2 regions of the Dechloromonas sp. ARDL1 genome follow, and region 1 is predicted to be linked to the other one. Evidence: predicted binding sites of a transcription regulator. Region 1 holds the regulator's gene; the other holds the start of a gene.

Region 1 (3,208 bases):
CGTCAGGCCATCGGCGACAATGACGGCTGGCGGCTGAGCACTGAGCAGGTCGACAAACATCTGGCCGAAACGCCGCTCGCCAATGTGCATCGCCCAGTCATACTCGGCCAGGCCAAGCACCTGCACACGCTCTGGGTGAATGATGTTGATATGACCAACCAAATCGGCCCCGTAGCTGTTGGAGCCCTTGATTTCGATGCGACGGTCTGCGTTCTGACCAATATGCCAGTTCAGCAGCAACTTTTCCCGATTATCCTTGTATAGCTGAACCAGACTGACGTGACGCACGACTGGAACTCAGGACTGAAATAGCGCTAAAACCGCGGTCGAATCGGCGGCCGTCTGCAGCTTCTCCCGGAATCCCCGGTCCGAAAAACGCTGGGCCAGTTCCGAGAGGATCTGGAGGTGCTGCTCGGTCGCCTGCTCGGGAACGAGCAGGACAAACAACAGGTCGACCGGCCTGCCGTCCGGAGAGTCGAAGGGCACCGGTGTTGTCAGGCGCATGAATGCGCCGGCAGCCTGCTTGAGGCCCTTGATGCGCCCATGCGGAATGGCGACGCCTTGACCCAAACCGGTGGAACCGAGTTTTTCACGGGCAAACAGGCTGTCAAAAATGGTCGAGCGGGCCAGACCCAGACGGGTTTCGAACAGGATGCCGGCTTGTTCGAAAACGCGTTTCTTGCTGCTGGCTTCGAGATTCAGCAGCACCTGATCGGCACTCAGTAGATTGTTGAGAGGGTTCATAAGAGTGGATAAAACAAAGCCGCAGCTTACGCTGCGGCCATTGGGCGCTTATTCGGCGGCATGCAGCCCGGGCTTTTCACCGCGATGGTGATCCTGGACCTTTTGCTTGTGCTTCTGGACCTGTCGGTCAAGCTTGTCGAACATCGAATCGATGGCGGCATAGAGATCGTCGCCGGACTCTTCGACATGCATGTCCTTGCCCGGAACGTGCACGGTGACTTCAGCCTTCTGCTTCAGCTTTTCGACAGACAGCACCACGTTGACGCCGGTCACTTTATCGAAGTGACGGACCACGGGATCCAGCTTGTTTTCCACGTATTCGCGCAGTGCGGGGGTTACTTCGATGTGATGACCACTGATCTGCAGATTCACTTTTTTCTCCTCTCTCTACAGGGTCTTGCGTAAATTGACCGGTGGGATGTTGAGCGACTCGCGGTATTTGGCTACCGTACGTCGGGCAACTACGATTCCCTGCTGGCCTAGTATTTCGGATAATTGGCTATCCGACAAGGGCTTCTTGCCTTCCTCGGCTCCGATCAATTGCTTGATCAAGGCCCGGATGGCCGTGGCAGAACAAGCCCCACCGGTATCGGTGGCGACATGGCTGCCGAAGAAGTATTTCAGTTCGAAAATGCCGCGCGGCGTGGCCATGTATTTCTGGCTGGTCACGCGCGACACCGTCGATTCGTGCAGGCCGAGGATGTCGGCGATTTCACGCAGGACCAGTGGCCGCATGGCGACTTCGCCATGCTCGAAGAACTGGCGCTGGCGGTCGACAATGGCCTGCGTGACGCGATGGATGGTATCGAAGCGCTGCTGGACGTTCTTGATCAGCCAACGAGCCTCCTGCAACTGGGTGGACATGTTGCCGTTGCCGCGCCGCTGCTTGGCGAGAATCTCGGCATACAAACGGTTGATGCGCAGACGGGGATAGGCGTCCGGGTTGATGTAGGCCGTCCACTTGCCCTTGAGCTTTTTCACAATCACGTCAGGCGTGATGTAGCGTGCCTCGACCTGAGCATAGCCAGCAGCCGGACGCGGGTTCAGGCTGGTGATCAGGGATTGGGCGGCCTTCAGATCCTCGTCGTCATAGCCGGTGACTCGACGCAACTTGGCGAAATCGCGGGCCGCCAGCAATTCAAGGTGTTTCTCGACGATGACCAGCGCCACGTTGCGATCGTACTCGTCCGGCAAGGCCTTCAGTTGCAGGCGCAAGCATTCCTGCAGATTGCGCGCACCGATTCCGGTCGGGTCGAAGTTCTGGATGTGACGCAGCGCGATTTCGAGCTCTTCGAGCTCGATCTCGTATTCCGGCGGCAGGGTTTCCCACAGCTCCTGCAGGGACGCCGAGAGGTAGCCGTCGTCGTCGAGCGCTTCGATCAGGAAGCGAACCAGACTGCGGTCGCGCTCATTCAGCTGGGTCATCCCGAGTTGCCAGCCAAGATGCTCGCGCAGGCTGACGTTGGCAGCATGAATATCCTGGCTGTCGCTGTCATCGTCTTCGTCGCGGCCGGCTCCGGTAAAAGTGCCAGCATCGGAAGCCCAGCGGTCGTCATCGACCTCGGAAGGCGAACTCGGCGGTTCGGTTTCGCGGTCCTCGCGCGGCTCGCGCTCTTCACTGCTCTCGCTGCGCGACTCCTCGTTGCGCGGGGAATCAAACTGCTGGGCGTTGGCGAACGACTCCGGCCCCTCGTCCTCGCGTTCCAGCATGGGATTTTCGAGCAGGTAGCGCTCGATTTCCTGCTGCATCTCGATGGTCGACAACTGCAGCAGCTTGATCGACTGCTGCAACTGCGGGGTCAGCGCCAGATGCTGGGATAGTTTGAGTTGGAGTGCCGGCTTCATCGGTTGGGGTCTGGTGCGGCTCGGTCAGAGCTTGAAGTGCTCGCCGAGATATACCTTGCGCACGCTTTCATTCTCCACGATTTCAGCTGGCCGTCCAGCAGCAAGTACATTACCGGCATTGATGATGTAGGCGTGATCGCAGATGCCGAGGGTCTCACGGACGTTGTGGTCGGTGATCAGCACACCAATGCCGCGCTCCTTCAGGAAGCGGATGATCTTCTGGATTTCCAGCACGGCGATTGGATCGACCCCGGCGAACGGTTCGTCAAGCAGGATGAAGCGCGGGCTGGTGGCCAGCGCCCGGGCGATTTCGACGCGGCGCCGCTCACCACCGGAGAGGGCGGCCGCATTGACGTGGCGCACGTGGTCGACATGCAACTCCTTGAGCAGGCCTTCCAGGCGGTCGTTCAGTTCGGCTTCGGGCAGCTTCTGCAGTTCGAGGACGGCGCGGATGTTTTCCTCGACGTTGAGCTTGCGGAAGACCGAGGCTTCCTGCGGCAGATACGACAGTCCGAGGCGCGCCCGGCTGTGCATCGGCTGGTGCGTCAGGCGGTTGTCGTCGATATGGACTTCACCGCCATCGGCCGCGACCAGGCCGACGATCATGTAGAAACAGGTG
Region 2 (3,208 bases), 1.4 Mb from region 1:
CTTCATGCCAGCGTGGTTGCCAGGCGTGCCCGGCAGCCGCGCGTCGTCTGGCTGGCGGGCGACGCTCATTCGGCGTAGCTGCCGTCGTGCATCCAGCGGGCGTGCTGGGGCGCCTTTCTGGTCTTGTCCCACTCGTTGAGCATGTCCCACTTCACGTCGTCGAGCATCTTTGCCATCTTCGGCGTGCCTGTATTGGCGGCCAGCTCCAGGCGGTGACCCGAAGGGTCGAAGAAGTAGATGGATTTGAAGATGGTGTGGTCGGTCGGGCCGACGACCTCGATACCGTCGGCTTCGAGCCTGGCCTTGGTTTCGAGCAGATCGTCGACGCTGCCGACTTCGAAAGCCAGGTGCTGGGTCCACGCCGGGGTGTTCATGTCGCGGCCCATGGGCGGCTTGGTCGGCAGCTCAAAGAAGGCGAGCACGTTGCCGTTGCCGGCGTCGAGGAAGATATGCATGTAGGGGTCCGGTTCCTTGGTGGAAGGGACCTCGTTTTCGGCGATGGCGAGGATGAAGTTCATGTTCAGGTACTTGCCGTACCACTCCACGGTTTGCTTGGCATCCTTGCAGCGGTAGGCCACATGATGGATTTTCCGGATTTGCATGTTCGTCTCCAATCGATTCGGTGAGGCGCCGGATCGCGGCCGGCACGCTTTCCCCATGGGGAATGAGTTCATTAAAAGTGAATCTGATCTATCATACAAACGGTTTTTTCATATGTATTTATGAGGTTTTCCGATGAGTGTCACCCTTCGCCAATTGCGCGCCTTTGTCGCGGTGGCACGTACCGGCAGTTTCACCGTCGCCGCCGAAAGCCTGTTCGTGACGCAGTCGGCACTGTCCGGGCTGATCAAGGAACTGGAGCAGGTGCTCGGGCTGCGCCTGGTGGACCGCAGCACGCGCCGCACCCATCTGTCCGATGTGGGGCGCGACCTCTACCCGCTGGTGGACAAGATCCTCCACGATCTGGACGGAATCCTCGCCGAGGTGGCCGAGCGGAAGGCGCTGAAGACGGGGTTGGTGCGCATCGCGACGCCGCAGTTGATGGCCTCGACCCTGCTGCCCGAGGTGATCGTCGCCTACGGCGCCGAGCATCCGGACATCCGCATCAAGCTGGTCGATTGCGCGGTGGAGAGCGTCATTCCCCGGGTCTTTTCCGGTGAGGTCGATTTCGGCATCGGCCCGGAGCGCGACCCCAATTCCGATATCGCTGCCACGACACTGCTCGAAGGCGCGTTCATGGCCGTCTATCCGCCGGGCCATCCCTTGGGCGAATTACCGGCGATCCGCTGGTCCGACCTGGCGGACCATCCCTTCATTTCCCTGCAGGGGCAATTCACCGAACGCCTGTCGGTGGACCTGCGGGCAGCCGTGCGCGGCCCCAACCTGACGCCGACCAACGAGGTGGCCTTCATGTCCACTGCGCTGGCCATGGTCAGCGCCGGTCTCGGGGTGACCGCCTGCGTGCCCTATGCCGCGCCGTTGGTCGAACTGTACCGCCTGGAGATGCGGCCGCTCGTCGATCCCGTGGTCAGCCGCCGGTTTTTCGTCTTTACCCGCAACGGGCGCACCTTGTCGCCGGCCGCCGAGAATTTTCGCGACTTTCTTTTCGATTACGTGGCGGCGCACCCCTCGCTCTCGCAATGATGGCGGCACGCGGTAATGCACCCTGCTGGCCCCAGCATGCACTTGCTTGGTGCAGCCGTATTGTGGGCTCGGGTCGATTCTGTCGATAAAACAAGGATTTAAAATGCTGGCACGCTGATTGCGAATAGTGCCCCGAAGCAGCGAATCCACCGCCAACGAAGGCGGTCCGATGGCAACGACGTCATGCGCTGAAAAATATTTGCACCGCAAGGTGCGCGCAACGTTGGAGCCCAAACATGAGCAACCCCCCCGTCAAGCCCCGTCTGGTCCTGATCGGTAACGGCATGGCCGGTGTCCGCACCGTCGAAGAACTGCTGAAGATCAAGCCGGATCATTACGACATCACCATTTTTGGTGCCGAACCCCACCCCAACTACAACCGCATCCTGCTCTCGCCGGTGCTGGCCGGTGAAATGGGGATCAAGGACATCATCCTCAACGAGCTCGACTGGTATGCCGAGAACAACATCAAGCTGCACACCGGCAAGCAGATCAAGACCATCGACCGTATCAAGCGCAAGGTCATCGCCGACGACGGCACCGAGGAAGAATACGACCGCCTGCTCATCGCCACCGGCTCGACGCCCTTCATGCTGCCGGTTCCCGGCAACGACCTGCCGGGCGTCATCGGCTATCGCGACATCAAGGACACCGACGAGATGATAGCGGCGGCAACCAAGCACAAGCACGCGGTCGTCATCGGCGGCGGCCTGCTTGGCCTGGAAGCGGCCAACGGCCTCAAGCTGCGCGGCATGGACGTCACCGTTGTCCACCTCGGCCCGTGGTTGCTCGAGCGCCAGCTCGACGAAGTCGCCGGCAAGATGCTGCAGAAGTCGCTCGAGGACAAGGGCCTCAAGTTCCTGCTCGAAACCCAGACCGAAGCGCTGATCCAGGGCGAGTCCGGCCGTGTCGCGGCGATTCGCTTCAAGGGCGGCATGCAGATTCCGGCCGACCTCGTCGTCATGGCCGCCGGCATCCGCCCCAACTACGCGCTGGCCGAATCCTCCGGCATCTACTGCAACCGCGGCATCGTCGTTAACGACACGATGCAGACCTACGATCCGAAGGTTTACGCCGTTGGCGAATGCGTCAGCCACCGCGGCATCGCCTATGGTCTGGTAGCCCCGCTGTTCGAGCAGGCCAAGGTCGCCGCCAATCACCTGGCCGGCTACGGCATCGGTCGCTATACCGGCTCCGTCACCTCGACCAAGCTCAAGGTGACCGGCATCGACCTCTTCTCGGCCGGCGACTACATGGGTGGCGAGGGCACCGAGGAAATCGTCCTCAACGACCCCTACGGCGGCGTGTACAAGAAGCTGGTCATCAAGGACAACAAGCTGGTCGGCGGCGTGATGTACGGCGACACGGCCGACGGCCCGTGGTATTTCCAGCTGCTCAAGGACAAGCGCGACATCCACGAAATCCGCGATTCGCTGATTTTCGGCCAGTCGCTGGTCGGCGACGTCGGCCATGCCGGCAACAGCAAGGCGGCCGAAATGGCCGATTCGGCCGAGGTCTGCGGCTGCAACGGCGTGACCAAGGGCAGCATCGTCCAGGCGATCAA

The links. The regulator sigma-54, encoded in region 1, starts transcription at its own class of promoters, with help from an activator protein. The targets are predictions, from matches to a motif close to TGGCACGCTTNCTGCTNA.
Region 2: a site for sigma-54 is predicted at 1,752-1,769, ahead of nirB (nitrite reductase large subunit NirB). Genes of this name have one in related genera too.

What each region holds. Positions count from the first base shown of each region.
Region 1 covers NZ_CP168939.1:3,891,692-3,894,899, reverse strand. Annotated here, with positions in the region: gene hprK (HPr(Ser) kinase/phosphatase) at 1-288, opposite strand, end outside; gene ptsN (PTS IIA-like nitrogen regulatory protein PtsN) at 298-744, opposite strand; gene hpf (ribosome hibernation-promoting factor, HPF/YfiA family) at 793-1,116, opposite strand; gene AB6Q56_RS19250 (RNA polymerase factor sigma-54) at 1,132-2,589, opposite strand; gene lptB (LPS export ABC transporter ATP-binding protein) at 2,614-3,208, opposite strand, start outside.
Region 2 covers NZ_CP168939.1:2,506,242-2,509,449, reverse strand. Annotated here, with positions in the region: gene AB6Q56_RS12310 (VOC family protein) at 66-602, opposite strand; gene AB6Q56_RS12305 (LysR family transcriptional regulator) at 736-1,644, shown strand; gene nirB (nitrite reductase large subunit NirB) at 1,881-3,208, shown strand, end outside.